DNA from 2 places in the Streptomyces sp. NPDC055140 genome. Region 2 is predicted to be linked to the other one. Evidence: riboswitches for the same ligand, from Rfam matches in the RefSeq annotation. Region 2 holds a riboswitch; the other holds the start of a gene.
What was found. Region 2 has a riboswitch for glycine ahead of gcvP (aminomethyl-transferring glycine dehydrogenase). Riboswitches for the same ligand answer to the same signal wherever they lie in the genome.

Region 1 (8,042 bases), on a different contig from region 2:
TGGTGTCGCCGGGCTTGGCGAGCGCGAAGAGGGCGGCCTGGTTGGCGGAGGCGCCGGAGTGGGGCTGGACGTTGGCGTACTCGGCGCCGAAGAGGTCCTTGACCCGGTCGATGGCGATCTGCTCGGTGACGTCGACGTGCTCGCAGCCGCCGTAGTAGCGCCGGCCGGGGTAGCCCTCGGCGTACTTGTTGGTCAGGACCGAGCCCTGCGCCTCCATGACCGCGACCGGAGCGAAGTTCTCCGACGCGATCATCTCGAGGGTGGACTGCTGACGGTGCAGCTCGGCGTCGACCGCGGCGGCGACGTCCGGGTCGAGCTCGTGCAGGGGGGTGTTCATGAGCGACATGGTCGTGGTGTCCCTAGTTGCCGGAGCCGGAGAACGCGTCGTACTCGTCCGCGGAGAGCAGGTCCTTCGGCTCATCCGAGATGCGGACCTTGAACAGCCAGCCGCCCTCGAACGGGGCGGAGTTCACCAGCGCCGGGTCCTCCACGACGTCCTGGTTCGCCTCGACGACCTCGCCGGTGACCGGGGAGTACAGGTCGCTGACGGACTTGGTCGACTCGAGTTCGCCGCAGGTCTCGCCCGCGGTCACCGTGTCACCGACCTCGGGGAGCTGGGCGTAGACGACATCGCCGAGCGCGTTGGCCGCGAACTCGGTGATGCCGACCGTCGAGACGCCGTCCTCGGCGCCCGACAGCCACTCGTGCTCCTTGCTGTAGCGCAGCTGCTGGGGGTTGCTCATGATCTGAATTCTCCTGTACGCGAATGGGTGCTGCGGAACGAGAGGGGTGTGCGCTGGGTTACTTCCGGCGGCCCCCGTGAGGACTGGTCGGGCTACTTCTGGCGCTTGTAGAACGGCAGCGCCACGACCTCGTACGGCTCGTGGGCGCCACGGATGTCCACGCCGACGCCCTCGGTGCCGGGGGCGGCGTGCGCCGCGTCCACGTAGGCGATGGCGATCGGCTTGCCGAGCGTGGGGGAGGGGGCGCCCGAGGTGACCTCGCCGATCACCTGGCCGCCGACGACCACGGACATCCCGGCGCGCGGCACGCGGCGGCCCTCGGCGATCAGGCCGACGAGCTTGCGCGGCGGGGCGGTCTCGGCGCGCTCGGCGGCGGCCTCGAGCGCCTCGCGGCCCACGAAGCGGCCCTCGTTGCCCGTCTTCTCGAACTTCACGACGCGGCCGAGACCGGCGTCGAACGGCGTCAGCGCCGTCGTCAGCTCGTGCCCGTACAGCGGCATGCCGGCCTCCAGGCGGAGCGTGTCGCGGCAGGAGAGACCGGCGGGGACGAGCCCGACCGGCGCGCCCGCGTCGGTCAGCGCCTGCCACAGCTTCTCGGCGTGCTCCGGGGCGACGAACAGCTCGAAGCCGTCCTCGCCGGTGTAGCCGGTGCGGGCGATGAGGGCCGGGACGCCGGCGACGGTGCCGGGCAGACCCGCGTAGTACTTGAGGCCGTCCAGGTCGGCGTCCGTGAGGGACTTCAGGATGCCGGGGGACTCGGGGCCCTGGACGGCGATCAGCGCGTAGGCGTCGCGGTCGTCGCGGACCTCGGCGTCGAAGCCCTCGGCGCGCTCGGTGAGCGCGTCGAGGACGATCTGCGCGTTGCCCGCGTTGGCGACGACCAGGTACTGAGGAAGACCGGCCTCCTGCTCGCCCAGGCGGTAGACGATCAGGTCGTCGACGATCCCACCGTCCTCCCGGCAGATCATCGTGTAGCGGGCGCGGCCGGGGCCGATCGTGGACATGTTGCCGACGAGGGCGTAGTCGAGGAGGTCGACGGCCTGCGGCCCGGTGACGGTGATCTCGCCCATGTGCGACAGGTCGAAGAGGCCCGCCTTGGTGCGGACCGCGATGTGCTCGTCGCGCTCGCTGCCGTACCGAAGCGGCATGTCCCAGCCCGCGAAGTCGGTCATCGTCGCGCCCAGCGAGCGGTGCAGGGCGTCGAGGGCGGTCTTACGGGGGGTGTTGCTCATGAGTGGTGCTCCAGGATCCCAGGCATGACAGACGAGGGCGATGGTCTTCCTCCCCATCTGTCATCGGAACCTGAGAGGTTCGCCGGCGCCACACGTACAGGTGGTCGCGGCTTGCACCTTGGGTGGAGCGGCCGAGGGCCGCCCGCTTTTCAGATATGCCTCGCCCGCGCGGTACGGGGCCTGAGAGATTCAAGGGAGGAACTTGCTCCTTCGGCGCTCCCTGGGACACGTAGGCGTCCGGGGAGCTCTCCCGCGCGGATTCAAGCGGCCGGTATGCAGTTGGTTGTGCTCTTGGCGCGCACATCATTGCATGCCGACCGTACGGGGAAACCACTTGTACGGCATTACCGTCTCTTTACACTTGACGGGCAAGGGTGGCGTGACCGGAACGGGGAGGACGATCACGGTGCACAAGGCAGCGGCGGGCGCGTACGTGGCGGCAGGGGTCGGACAGCGTGCGATGCCCCGCCCGAGGTCGGTGACGGGGCGCGGTCCGGTCGTCAGGGACCTGCGCGGCAGAGGCGGCCGCACGCCGAGGCGCCTCGGCTTCGCGCGGGGTGACCTGATCGTGGTCTCGGGGCTCCCGGGCAGCGGCAAGTCCACGCTGATGCGTCGCGCGGTCGGCGCCGGGGGAGCCGTGCGCATCGACTCGCAGGACGCCCGTGACCGCTGGGCGGCCCGGCTGCCCCGGCTCCTCCCGTACGGCGTGTACCGCCCGCTCGTGCGGCTCGCGCACTTCGCCGGGCTGCGGCGGGCCCTGCGCTCGGGAGGCAGCGTCGTCCTGCACGACTGCGGCACGCAGGCCTGGGTGCGGCGCTGGCTGGCCAGGGAGGCCGGGCGGCGCGGCGCGGACCTGCATCTGATGCTGCTCGACGTCGACGCGGACACGGCGCTGGCGGGCCAGCGGGACCGTGGTCGCGGGGTCTCGCGCTACGCGTTCGCCCGGCACCGCCGCGCGGTCACGGGTCTCGTGGAGTCGGCCGAGCGCGGTGACCTGCCGTGGGGCTGCGCGTCCGCGGTGCTGCTCGACCGGGACGCGACGGATGTGCTGAACGGGATCGCGTTCGAGGGCGGCTGACGTCCCGCGACCGCCTGTGAGTGTGCCGATACGGAGGGTGTCGTGTCACCCGTACGCGCTAGGGTTCGGCCGCAGACAGAGCGGTTCCAGAGCGGGTGGTAGGCACATGGACATTCCGGCGCAGGCACATGCACATCCGTACGGCGGGTGGCCGGCCAACGAGCTGGAGGAGGTGCTCGCCGCCTCCCTCGGGGTCGACTCGGCGGGCGGCCGGATCGTCGAGGTCCTCGGACGCAGTCAGGTGTGGATACCGCTGCCCCAGGGCGGCGGGCCCGGCAGCCCGAACCTCGACCTGCCGACGCTGGAGATCGAGGGCCAGGCCTATGTGCCCGTCTTCAGCTCGGAGGAGCAGTTCCTCGCGGTCGTCGGCGACCGGATGGGCTGCACGGTCGCGCCGGCCGTCGAGTTCGCGCGCGGGCTGCCCCCGCAGGTCGGCATCGCGGTGAACCCCGACGGCGCCGTCGGCGTCCCGCTGCCCCCGCCCGCCGTCGCCGAGCTGTGCAGGTCCGGCCGTACGCCGCTGGACGGGCCCGCCTCGGGCGGCCGGGTCAGCCTCTACGAGCCCGACTGGCAGAACGACCCGGTCGACTTCCTGGCCGCCGTGCGCGAGGAGTTCGAGGCGTCCGGCGTCGTCCTCACCGCCCGCCGCTGCCTCGCCAGCGTCGAGGGCGGCGACCCCGTCCTCTTCGTCGGTGTCGAGCTGTCGCAGTGGGAGGGCCCCGCGCGCAACCTGCCCATGGACGCCCTGGGCCGCGCTCTGGGCCGGGTCCAGGCGCCCTGGCCGGTGAACCTCGTCCTGCTCGACATCACCCAGGACCCGGTCGGTGACTGGATGCGCGCCACGCTGCGGCCGTTCTACACGCAGGGTCACTGAAAGCCCGGCGCCGGTCCCCGTTCGGGAGGACACGGGAAAGCGGTCGACCGCGCGTACGTCAAGTCGGTGTCAGGATCGCCGCTTAAGCTGGTTTCATGACCTGTCTGGGCGGTCCCGCCGCGGGGAGCGGGTCGAAATCGTCGGGTACGTCGCGAAGGGGCGGTTACGGGTGAGTGCGTCGGGCACGGCCGCGGCCGGTCAGGTCGAGCACATGCTGCGCCAGGTGACGCCGGGGCGTTACGACGCCTACGAGGCGCTGCTCAACGCGCTCGCGGACCCCGGCGCCGGCCAGGTGTGGATGCTGCTCTGGCACGGCCAGGCCGGATCCCCCGACGCGCAGTACGGGAACATGGACGTCGACGGCACCGCGTACGCCCCCTGCGTCACCTCGGCCCAGGAGTTGTCCGCCTCCGGCTGGAGCCGTGCGTACGAGGTCGTCAGCGGGGTCGACGCGGCCCGCACGCTCTACCCCGACCACTACGGCCTCTGGCTCAACCCGCACGCGCCCGGCGGCGGCGTCGGCATCCCGTGGCTCGACCTGCGCCGGATCGCGGGCGGCCTCGACCGCCAGCCCGCCGGGCCCCTGCGGCTGAGCGACCCCGCCATCGAAATCCCCCAGTTCTACGCCCTGCTGACGCAGAACGCGCACCGCACCACCGCGATCCGCTCGCTGCGCCGCGCCTGGGTCCAGCCGACGCTCGGCGCGCCCTATCTGGCGATCGGCCTCGATGTGTACGACACGTCGCCGGTGTCCGTGGACGCGGTGCGCGCGATGATGCAGCAGTCGGTCGTCGCCGTGCCCGACGGGCTGCCCGTCTCCACGGTCGCGATGTCCGACGAGCACGACCCCGTCGCCATGTGGCTGCGCGCCAACGCCCGCCCGTTCTACGACCGCGAGGCCCACGCGGCCCCGCCCGCGCCCGCCCCCGTCGCGGGGTACGGGTATCCGCCGCCGCACGGGACGTACTGAACTGTTCGGTCTTCAAGTGACATTACGGAACGGTTGGTTGAACGTAATTGAACCGCCCTGCCAAAGTTCACGTGAGGACCAGGTGAGGGTGCTCAAGTAATGGCCTGACCAGGTGTCGAGCGCACTGGTGGAGACTCGCAACTCGAGATCATCGCTGTATAGTCACATCGATTCGGTGGCCGGCGGGGGCGGATGGGACGCCCGTGTCCGGTCCACTCCTCAGGGGGAGCCGTCGTGACAGCAGAAACAACAGCGAGTTACCGAATTCTCGGCCCACTCGAAGTCATCGGCGGCGATCTGCGGGAATGCCGCATCGCGCGTGGCAGGCAGCAGGTGATCCTGGGCATGCTGCTCCTGGAGGCCAACCGTGTCGTGAGCGCGGAGAGCCTGATCACGGCCGTGTGGGGCGATTTTCCGCCATCCACGGCGCGTACCCAGATACAGGCCTGCATCTCTTCGCTGCGCAGCGCTCTCGGGGAAATCGGTGAAGGCGACGCGATCGTGACCAGGGATCCCGGATATGTGATCCAGGTCGGCGATCAGCAGATCGACAGTCAAGTTTTCGCTAAGAAAGTCTCCGAGGCCAACTCCCTGATTGCCGAAGGGGCCTCGGGTGCCGCCGAATTGCTCGACGAAGCGCTCGGCCTGTGGCGCGGACGTGCCCTGAGTGGAGTTGTCAGCAGCAAATTGCTGTCGAAGGCGTCCGAGCTCGACGAAAACCGGCTGGTCGCCCTGGAGACATACACGGACCTCGAGTTGGAGTCGGGGCGGGCGGGCCGGCTGGTGGGCTCGCTGCGCGCGCTCGTCGCCGAGCACCCGCTGCGCGAACGCGTGCGCGGCCAGCTGATGCTGGCCCTCTACCGCTCCGGCCGGCAGGCGGAGGCACTGGAGACGTACCGCGCCGGACGTCTCCTCGCGATCGAGGAGCTCGGCCTCGAACCGAGCGACGAACTCAAGCGGCTGGAACTCGCCGTCCTGTCGGGTGAGGCGGCGCTGCACCCCGCCCCCGAGCCCGTCACCGCGCCGCGGGAGGCGGAGCCCGGGGCCGCACCCGGACCCGAGCGCGTCGCCGACCCCGGGGCGCCGGTGTCCGTCTCGCCGCTCGTGCCGTTCCAACTGCCTTCCGACACGGCCGGGTTCACCGGTCGGGCCGCCCTGATCGAGGGGATCGACCAGGCCCTGCGCGACGACGGCAACCAGGCCACCCGCATCGTGACGCTGACCGGGCCGCCGGGCGCGGGCAAGAGCACCCTCGCCGTCCACGTCGCCCACCGTGTCGCCGCCCGCTTCCCGCACGGCCAGCTGTACTGCGACGTCGGCGGCACCCGCGCCCAGCCGCTGACCCCCGCCGCCGTACTCGGCCGCTTCCTGCGCGCTCTCGGGGTGCCCGGCGCCGCGCTGCCGGACGACGTGGACGAGCGCGCGGAGATGTTCCGGCATCTGCTCGCCGACCGGCGGGTCCTCGTCGTCCTTGACAACGTTCGCAGCGAACGCCAGCTGCGCATGCTGCTGCCCGGCAGCGCCAGTTGCGCCGTACTGATCACGGGAGGCCCGCGGATCACCGGGCTCGCCGGGGCCCGCGCGTTCAACGTCGACGTGTTCGAGAACGCCGAGGTCCTCGAAATGCTCGAAGGGGTCATCGGGGCACAGCGCGTCCGCGACGAGGCGGCCGCGGCGGAGACCCTCGGGCACATGGTCGGGCGGCTGCCGCTGGCACTGCGGATCGTCGCCGCCCGCCTCGCCGCCCGCCCGCACTGGTCCCTCGCCTGGATGGTGGAGCGACTCTCCGACCAGCACCGCACCCTGGACGAACTGGCGCACGGCGACCTGGCGATCAGGACCAGCCTCGCCCTGATGTACAACGGGCTCGACGAGGAGGCGCGCCGTCTGCTGCGGCTCCTCAGCCTCCTCGACGGCACGTCGATCCCGGCCTGGACGGCCGCCGCCCTGCTCGACACGGGCCTGCCCCGCGCCGCCGACCTGCTGGAGCTCCTCGTCGACGCGCAGATCCTGCACGTCGAGGGGACCGACCCGACGGGGTCGCCCCGCTACAAACTCAACGGGCTCATACGCCTGTTCGCCCGCGAGGAGCTGGACCGGAACGAGGGGCCCGAGGGGCAGCGCGCGGCGGTCGCCCGCGTCGTCGGCGGCTGGCTGGCCGCGGTGGAGGAGGCCCATCGCCGCATCTACGGCGGCCACTTCACGGTCCTGCACGGCACGGCGCCGCGCCTGCGGTTCCCCGCCGGGTACTTCGACCGGGTGCTCGCCGATCCGCTCGGCTGGCTGGAGTCCGAGCGCGCCAACGCCTGCGCGGCGATCCGGCTCGCGGCCGACGCCGGTGAGGCCGAGGCCTGCTGGGACCTGGCAGTCAGCCTCGTCTCGCTCTTCGAGGCCCGCTGCTACTTCGAGGACTGGGAGCAGACCCATCTGTGGGCCCTCGACTGCGTGCGCGAGGCGGGGGCGCGGCGCGGGTACGGCGCCCTCATGTGCTCGCTGGGCTCCCTGCACATCAGCCGCTCGCAGCTGACCGCGGCCGGGCAGCGGCTCGGCGTGGCCCGCGACGTCTTCGCCGAACTCGGCGACGTGCACGGGCAGGCCATGACCCGGCGCAACCTCGCCCTGCTCGACCAGCGGCGGGGCAACAACGAGGCGGCCCTCGCGCAGTACCGGCCCGCGCTCGAGGAGTTCCGCTCGGCCGGTGACTCGGTCGGCGCCGCTAGCGTCCTCGTGCACATGGCGAGCATGGAGATCGACCGCGACAACTTCGACGCCGCTGGCGCCCATCTCTCCGAGGCCTTGACGATCTGCCGTGCCACCGGCAGTCAGCGGGTGGAGGTGCAGGTCCGCTACGTGCTCAGCGTGCTGCGCCAGCGCCAGGGCCGCTACACGGAGGCCGAGGAGATCCTCACGGGCATCCTGCGGCAGGTCCGCGAGCGCCGGGACATGGCGGGGGAGTCGCGCATCCTGCACCGTCTCGGACTGGTCAACGCCCGGCTCGGCCGCACCGGGGTCGCCCAGGGCCGGCTGCGTGAGGCCATCGCGATCCGCGAGCGGATCATGGACCGGGTCGGCGCGGCCGAAGCGCGCCTGGAACTCGCTCAGTTGGAGGTCGCCATTGAGGACCGGATGCTCCTCGGCGACCACG
Region 2 (8,042 bases):
GTTGACCCTGCCGCGTCCGGCCGCATAGGTTTCGGGGAACCGTCAACCTCAAGTGCGGGTGGAGGGTTTACCCCCGATCCGTATGCGTCCCATGCCCCCGCGGGGCAGCCGCGGCAGGAGGATCCGTCCATGTCGGCACTGGTGTGTACGAGGTGCGGAAACCGCAACGCCGAGGCGAGCCGGTTCTGCTCCAACTGCGGGGCGCCTCTGCGCGCCGCAGCCGAGCGTCCGTCCGAGACGACCTCGACGATTTCAATTTCGGGCCTTGAGGCCTACGACGCCGAAGTCACCGGTCAGACGCTGTCGCCGGCGCTCTCCCCGGAGGCCCAGGCCGCAGTCGACGCACTGCCGCTCGGCTCGGCGCTCCTGGTGGTGCGACGCGGTCCGAACTCGGGCAGCCGCTTCCTCCTCGACGGCGAACTGACCACGGCGGGACGCCACCCGCAGAGCGACATCTTCCTTGACGACGTGACCGTCTCGCGCCGCCACGTGGAGTTCCGTCGCGGTGCCGACGGTGCCTTCACCGTCAGCGACGTGGGCAGCCTCAACGGAACGTACGTCAATCGGGAGCGGATCGACTCGGTCAGGCTGTCGAACGGCGACGAGGTGCAGATCGGCAAGTACCGGCTGGTCTTCTACGCGAGCCAGCGGGGCATCTGACCTGTCAGGAAGGTCCATGCTTCAAACACCGAAGGGCGGTGCCGGTCACGGCATCGCCCTCACGGACAGTCGGCTGATGAGCATCGGCACCGTGCTGAACGTGCTGCGCGACGAGTTCCCCGAAGTCACCATCTCCAAGATCAGGTTCCTGGAGTCGGAGGGGCTGATCGAGCCGCAGCGCACCCCCTCGGGGTACCGCAAGTTCAGCCCGGACGACGTCGAGCGACTTGCCCACGTACTGCGTATGCAGCGGGATCACTACCTGCCGCTGAAGGTCATCAAGGAACAGCTCGACGCACTCGAGCGGGGAGAAGCGATCACGCTGCCCTCTCCGGGACGGCCGGGCCACGGCGAGGACGGCAGCGCCCCTGAGGGCGGCGAAGGGGCGACAGTGGCCCGTGTGGGCCGTGACGAGCTGCTTGCCGCCGCCGGCATCGAGTCTCCCGAGCTCGACGAGTGGGAGTCGTACGGCCTCATCGCGCCGCTGCCCGACGGCGGATACGACGCGGAGGCGGTCACCGTCGCCGAGCTGGTCATGGAACTGGGCCGCTTCGGGATCGAGCCGCGGCATCTGCGGGCGATGAAGGCCGCGGCCGACAGGGAGGCCGGTCTGGTCGACCAGGTCGTCGCGCCGCTGCGACGGCACCGCAATCCCCAGACCAGGGCGCATGCGCAGGCCCGCGCGAAGGAGCTGGCGGGGCTGACGGTGAAACTTCACGGCGCGCTTGTGCAGACCGCGCTCGGCGTGCGTCTGCCCTGATCCGAGGGGTGCTCGCGCGGTGTGCGTCCGGCGATCGAAGGGTGCCCGACTACCCAAACCTGCCGGGCACGTCCTAGGGTTGCTGTGTGAACGAGCTCGACGTCGTAGGTGTCCGGGTCGAAATGCCCTCCAACCAACCGATCGTGCTCCTGCGTGAAGTGGGAGGCGACCGCTACCTCCCCATCTGGATCGGACCGGGGGAGGCGACGGCCATCGCCTTCGCACAGCAGGGCATGGCCCCCGCACGCCCGCTGACGCACGACCTTTTCAAGGACGTGCTGGAAGCGGTCGGGCAGGAGCTCACGGAAGTACGCATCACGGACCTGCGCGAAGGCGTCTTCTATGCGGAACTGGTGTTCTCGAGCGGGGTCGAGGTCAGTGCCCGCCCGTCGGACGCCATAGCGCTCGCGCTGCGCACCGGTACGCCGATCTACGGCAGTGACGGTGTGCTCGATGATGCCGGGATCGCGATCCCGGATGAGCAGGAGGACGAGGTGGAGAAGTTCCGCGAGTTCCTCGACCAGATCTCGCCCGAGGATTTCGGGACCAACAGTCAGTGACGCGAGCGGCCGTCGTAAGGCGGCCGCTGCCGCGCCGGGGGCCCGGCCGGACCATTCGGCTAGCCTTTCCCCGCGGTGAGGTACGGGAAACCACTCGTAGGGTGATTATCACTCGGCGTGCCGAGTGTGGCGATCGTTGACGCACCCCTGGTGACTGCCTACCGTCGAGAAGGCAGGTCAAAGAGGAGGTCGGCGTGAGAAGCAGCGGCGACGGTACGGCTGGGGGCGGCGGACACAGTCCGGCGGAGAGCGGCCCGTACTCGCTTCACGGCCACGCGGCCGATCACATTCCGCGTCGGCCGACGGTGTTGCCGGTGGTCGCTCAGGGGGATCACGACGCGACGCCCGAGCAGGTCGGGTACCGGGGACCCACCGCGTGCGCGGCGGCCGGTATCACCTATCGGCAACTGGATTACTGGGCGAGGACCGGACTGGTCGAGCCGAGTGTGCGCCCGGCCCACGGGTCGGGTACCCAGCGGCTCTACAGCTTCCGGGACGTCGTCGTCCTGAAGATCGTGAAGCGATTCCTGGACACCGGTGTCTCCCTGCAGAACATCCGCACCGCGGTGCAGCATCTGCGGGAGCGCGGCTTCAGCGATCTGGAGCGGCTGACCCTCATGAGCGACGGCGCCACGGTCTACGAGTGCAGCTCGCCGGCGGAGGTCCACGATCTGCTCCAGGGCGGTCAGGGAATCTTCGGTATCGCTGTCGGTGTGGTGTGGCGGGACGTCGAGAGCGCCCTGTCGCAGCTGCACGGGGAGCGCATCGACACCGGTGAGACGCTCCTCGGGAACAACCCGGCGGACGAGCTGGCGAGACGGCGCCACCGCGCGGTGTGAGCGGGGCCGATGCGTCAGCCGGGGCATTGTCAGTGCCGTAGGGCAGCATCGGACGTGTGAGAACCGCGCCCACGATCCTGCATCTCGACATGGATGCCTTCTACGCCTCGGCGGAGCAGGCATCGAAGCCGAGTCTGCGCGGGAAAGCCGTGGTCGTGGGCGGGATCGGGCCTCGTGGGGTGGTGGCCACAGCCTCGTACGAGGCCCGGGTGTTCGGGGTGCACTCGGCGATGCCGATAGGGCAGGCGCGCAGGCTCGCGCCCAATGCCGCGTATCTCGTGCCGCGCTTCCAGCTCTACCGGGAGGTCAGCGAGCAGGTGATGGGGCTGCTGCGGGAGCTGTCGCCGCTCGTGGAGCCGCTGAGCCTCGATGAGGCGTTCGTCGATCTGGAGGCCGGTGAGGCGGCCTGGGACGCCGCGTCAGCGCGGCTCGTCGGCGAGCGGCTGCGGGACGAGATCAAGGCCGTGACCGGTCTGACCGGATCGGTGGGGCTCGCTGCGTCGAAGATGCTGGCGAAGATCGCCTCCGAGGAGGCGAAGCCGGACGGGCTGGTGCTGATCGTGCCCGGCACCGAGCGCGCCATGCTCGGGCCCATGTCGGTGCGCACGCTGCCCGGCGTGGGGCCGGCGACCGGGGACCATCTGAGACGTGCCGGGATCACCACGGTCGAGGAGATCGCCGAGGCAGGCGAGGACGAGCTCGTACGGCTGCTGGGGAAGTCGCACGGGGCGTCGCTGTATGCCATGGCCCTCGCGCACGACGACCGGCCGGTGGTGGCCGAGCGTGACGCCAAGTCGGTGTCGGTCGAGGACACGTACGACGTGGACATCCACGACCGGGTGCGGGTGCGTACCGAGGTGCAGCGGCTTGCGGAGCGGTGTGTGCAGCGGCTGCGGGGGGCGGAGCGGTCCGGGCGGACCGTGGTCCTCAAGGTGCGGCGCTACGACTTCTCCACGCTGACGAGATCAGAGACGCTGCGCGGGCCCACCGACGACCCCGCCGTGGTGCGCGAGGCGGCCGCCCGGCTCCTGGAGTCCGTGGACACGACGGGCGGGGTGCGGCTGCTCGGCGTGGGGGTGACAGGCCTGGCCGACTACACGCAGGAGGACCTGTTCGCGCAGGCGCGGGCGCAGGCCGAGGCCGATGCGCAGGCGGCCGAGGGGGAGCGTGAGGGCGAGGCGGAAGGGGCGGGTTGTGCGGGGGACGAGGGGCAGGCGGCTACCGAAGAGGTCGTCGAGGCCGCGGGCCGTCGCTGGGTGGCCGGGCACGACGTGCGGCACGAGCAGTTCGGGCACGGGTGGGTGCAGGGCAGCGGGCTCGGGCGGGTGACCGTGCGCTTCGAGACGCCGTACTCGGAGCCGGGACGGGTGCGTACGTTCCGGACCGACGACCCCGCGCTCGTGCCGGCGGAGCCGCTGCCACTGGTGGAGGGCGGGGCCGGGCGCTTTGTGGCGTGGGAGCCGGATGCCGGGTCAGGTGTCGTCTGACGGGCGGGCGATCTTGCCGAAGTCGCGGTCCTCAGGGGGTTCGGGGTCGCCCGGGGCCGAGATGTCGAGACCGTAGTGGTGGTAGAGCTGGAGCTCCTGTTCGGGGGAGAGGTGACGGCCGACCCCGAAGTCGGGGGCGTCCTTGATCAGGGAGCGTTCGAAGGGAATGCGCAGGGTGCCCTCCACCAGCTCGCTCGGCTCCAGGGGGACGAAGGCGTCCCGGCTGAACAGGCCTGTACGTATCGCCGCCCACTCGGGTACACCGGTCGCGTCGTCGAGGTAGACCTCGTCGACGGTCCCGATCTTGGCTCCGTTGCGGTCGAACGCCTTGCGGCCGATCAGGTTGCGCGGATCGACATCGGTCTGCACGGGGCCCTCCAGCTGCTCGCAACTCATCCGTAAGCACTACCAAAGTGCACATTGGGGAAGGCGGCCACTCGAGGTGGGGGGTGTTGTTGCCGCTGGTAGGCTGGCGATGGCTGCCGACCCCGTGCGGGAGAGTCCTCCGAGATGGCATCGGAGGCGCCGAAGGAGCAACTCCTCCCCGGAATCTCTCAGGCCCCTGTACCGCACGGACGAGGTCACTCTGGAAAGCAGGGCGGGCGTTCAGGCCTCCGCTCTCACCGACGGTGAAAGTCGTCATGCCCTTCGTGATGTGGGGTGTGCCGGTGAAACTCTCAGGTTGAGATGACAGAGGGGGAGGCCGTCCGGGCACCCGCGCCGTGGTGCCCCTCGCAGGTCGCAATGACCAGGAGGCCTCCGCAATGACCGCCAACCGTATTCCGCTCTCCCAGCTGGAGCAGGGAATCCCCTTCGAGCAGCGCCATATCGGTCCGGATGAAGCAGCGCAGGCCAAGATGCTCGCGCAGGTCGGGTACGGCTCGCTCGACGAGCTGACGGCGGCCGCGGTCCCGGACGTGATCAAGAGCGCCGAGGCGCTCGATCTTCCCGGAGCCCGCACCGAGGCCGAGGTGCTCGCAGAGCTCCGCTCCCTCGCCGACCGCAACCAGGTTCTCGACTCGATGGTCGGACTGGGCTACTACGGCACGTTCACGCCGCCCGTCATACTGCGCAACGTCATGGAAAACCCGGCCTGGTACACGGCGTACACGCCCTACCAGCCGGAGATCTCGCAGGGCCGGCTCGAGGCGCTGCTCAACTTCCAGACGATGGTCGCCGAGCTGACCGGCCTGCCTACCTCGGGCGCCTCGCTGCTCGACGAGGGCACGGCCGCGGCCGAGGCCATGGCGCTGTCCCGGCGCATGGGCAAGGTCAAGAACGGCGCCTTCGTGGTCGACGCGGACACGCTGCCGCAGACCATCGCAGTGATCCAGACGCGTGCCGAGCCGACCGGTGTCGAGGTCGTCGTCGCGGACCTGTCCGAGGGCATCCCGGCCGAGGTCGCCGAGCGCGGCGTCGTCGGTGTCCTGATCCAGTACCCGGGCGCCTCCGGTGCAGTCCGCGACATCAAGCCCGTCATCGAGCAGGCCCACGAGCTGGGCGCCGTCGTCACGGTCGCGGCCGACCTGCTCGCCCTCACGCTGCTGACCTCGCCCGGTGAGCTCGGCGCCGACATCGCCGTCGGTACGACGCAGCGCTTCGGTGTCCCCATGGGCTTCGGTGGTCCGCACGCCGGCTACATGGCCGTCCGCGAGAAGTTCGCGCGCAGCCTGCCCGGCCGCCTCGTGGGCGTCTCCGTCGACGCCGACGGCAACAAGGCGTACCGCCTCGCGCTGCAGACCCGTGAGCAGCACATCCGGCGCGAGAAGGCCACCAGCAACATCTGTACCGCTCAGGTGCTGCTCGCCGTCATGGCCGGCATGTACGCCGTCTACCACGGGCCCGAGGGCCTGAAGGGCATCGCGCGGCGCACGCACCGGTTCGCGACGCTGCTCGCCGAGGGCCTCAAGGCCGGCGGCGTGGAGGTCGTGCACGGCGCGTACTTCGACACCCTGACCGTGAAGGCCGGGGGCCGGGCCGCCGACGTCGTGAGCGCCGCGCGCGAAGGTGGCGTCAACCTCCACCTCGTGGACGCCGACCATGTGTCGATCTCGTGTGACGAGACCACGACGCGTACCCAACTGGGCGCCGTCTGGACCGCGTTCGGTGTCGAGGCCGATGTCGACGCGCTCGACGCGGCGGCCGTGGACACGCTGCCCGCGGGCCTCCTGCGCGGCGACGACTACCTGACGCATCCCGTGTTCCACACGCATCGCTCCGAGACCTCGATGCTGCGCTACCTGCGCAAGCTGGCCGACCGCGACTACGCGCTCGACCGCGGCATGATCCCGCTGGGCTCCTGCACGATGAAGCTCAACGCGACGACGGAGATGGAGCCGGTCACCTGGCCCGAGTTCGGCCAGCTGCACCCCTTCGCGCCCGCCGAGCAGGCGCAGGGCTACCTCACGCTCATCCGTGAGCTGGAGGAGCGCCTGGCGGAGGTCACCGGCTACGACAACGTGTCGCTCCAGCCGAACGCCGGTTCGCAGGGCGAGCTGGCCGGTCTGCTCGCCGTCCGTGGCTACCACCGCGCCAACGGCGACGACCAGCGCACGGTCTGCCTGATCCCGTCGTCCGCGCACGGCACGAACGCCGCGAGCGCCGTGATGGCCGGCATGAAGGTCGTCGTCGTGAAGACGGCCGACGACGGCGAGATCGATGTCGCGGACCTCCGCGCCAAGATCGAGCAGTACGCCGGCGAGCTCTCCGTCCTGATGATCACCTACCCGTCCACGCATGGTGTGTTCGAGGAGCACGTCGCCGACATCTGCGCGCAGGTGCACGACGCCGGCGGTCAGGTCTACGTCGACGGCGCCAACCTGAACGCCCTGGTGGGTCTCGCCAAGCCGGGCCACTTCGGCGGCGACGTCTCGCACCTCAACCTGCACAAGACGTTCTGCATCCCGCACGGCGGCGGCGGCCCCGGCGTCGGCCCGGTCGGCGTCCGTGCGCACCTCGCGCCGTACCTGCCCAACCACCCGATGCAGCCCGCCGCCGGACCCGAGACCGGCGTCGGCCCGATCTCCGCGGCGCCGTGGGGCTCCGCGGGCATCCTGCCGATCTCGTGGGCGTACGTGCGTCTCATGGGCGGCGAGGGCCTCAAGCGGGCCACGCAGGTCGCGGTGCTCAGCGCCAACTACATCGCCAAGCGGCTCGAGCCGCACTTCCCGGTGCTGTACACGGGCCCCGGCGGCCTCGTCGCGCACGAGTGCATCATCGATCTGCGCCCGATCTCCAAGGCGACCGGCGTCAGCGTCGACGACATCGCCAAGCGGCTCATCGACTACGGGTTCCACGCGCCGACCATGTCGTTCCCCGTGGCCGGAACGCTCATGATCGAGCCGACCGAGAGCGAGGACCTGACCGAGATCGACCGGTTCTGCGAGGCGATGATCGCTATTCGCGGGGAGATCGAGAAGGTCGGTTCGGGCCGGTGGCCCGCCGAGGACAACCCGCTGCGCAATGCGCCGCACACCGCGGCCGCGCTCGGCGGCGAGTGGGAGCACGCGTACAGCCGCGAGGAGGCCGTCTTCCCCGCCGGTGTCGTGGCCGCCGACAAGTACTGGCCGCCGGTCCGCCGCATCGACCAGGCGTACGGCGACCGGAATCTCGTCTGCTCGTGCCCGCCCATGGACGCGTACGAGGACTGATACTCACGCTGACATGCGTCAGGGCCGGTTCCGGGGTTTCCCGGGGCCGGCCCTTTCGTACTGGGGACGCCGTCGGCGTCCGGATG

Region 1: linked by a shared signal. The riboswitch ahead of gcvT (glycine cleavage system aminomethyltransferase GcvT) and the one ahead of gcvP (aminomethyl-transferring glycine dehydrogenase) in region 2 are both predicted to bind glycine.

The regions. Positions count from the first base shown of each region.
Region 1 covers NZ_JBSGTG010000011.1:40,270-48,311, forward strand. Annotated here, with positions in the region: gene glyA (serine hydroxymethyltransferase) at 1-346, opposite strand, end outside; gene gcvH (glycine cleavage system protein GcvH) at 360-743, opposite strand; gene gcvT (glycine cleavage system aminomethyltransferase GcvT) at 836-1,975, opposite strand; glycine riboswitch at 2,023-2,134, opposite strand; glycine riboswitch at 2,135-2,238, opposite strand; gene ACWFR4_RS21805 (AAA family ATPase) at 2,436-3,053, shown strand; gene ACWFR4_RS21810 (enhanced serine sensitivity protein SseB) at 3,160-3,927, shown strand; gene ACWFR4_RS21815 (enhanced serine sensitivity protein SseB C-terminal domain-containing protein) at 4,097-4,897, shown strand; gene ACWFR4_RS21820 (AfsR/SARP family transcriptional regulator) at 5,132-8,042, shown strand, end outside.
Region 2 covers NZ_JBSGTG010000018.1:211,136-219,177, reverse strand. Annotated here, with positions in the region: gene ACWFR4_RS30595 (FHA domain-containing protein) at 1-660, shown strand, start outside; gene ftsR (transcriptional regulator FtsR) at 677-1,420, shown strand; gene ACWFR4_RS30585 (bifunctional nuclease family protein) at 1,507-1,980, shown strand; gene ACWFR4_RS30580 (MerR family transcriptional regulator) at 2,175-2,819, shown strand; gene ACWFR4_RS30575 (DNA polymerase IV) at 2,876-4,306, shown strand; gene ACWFR4_RS30570 (PRC-barrel domain-containing protein) at 4,292-4,675, opposite strand; glycine riboswitch at 4,790-4,886, shown strand; gene gcvP (aminomethyl-transferring glycine dehydrogenase) at 5,071-7,956, shown strand.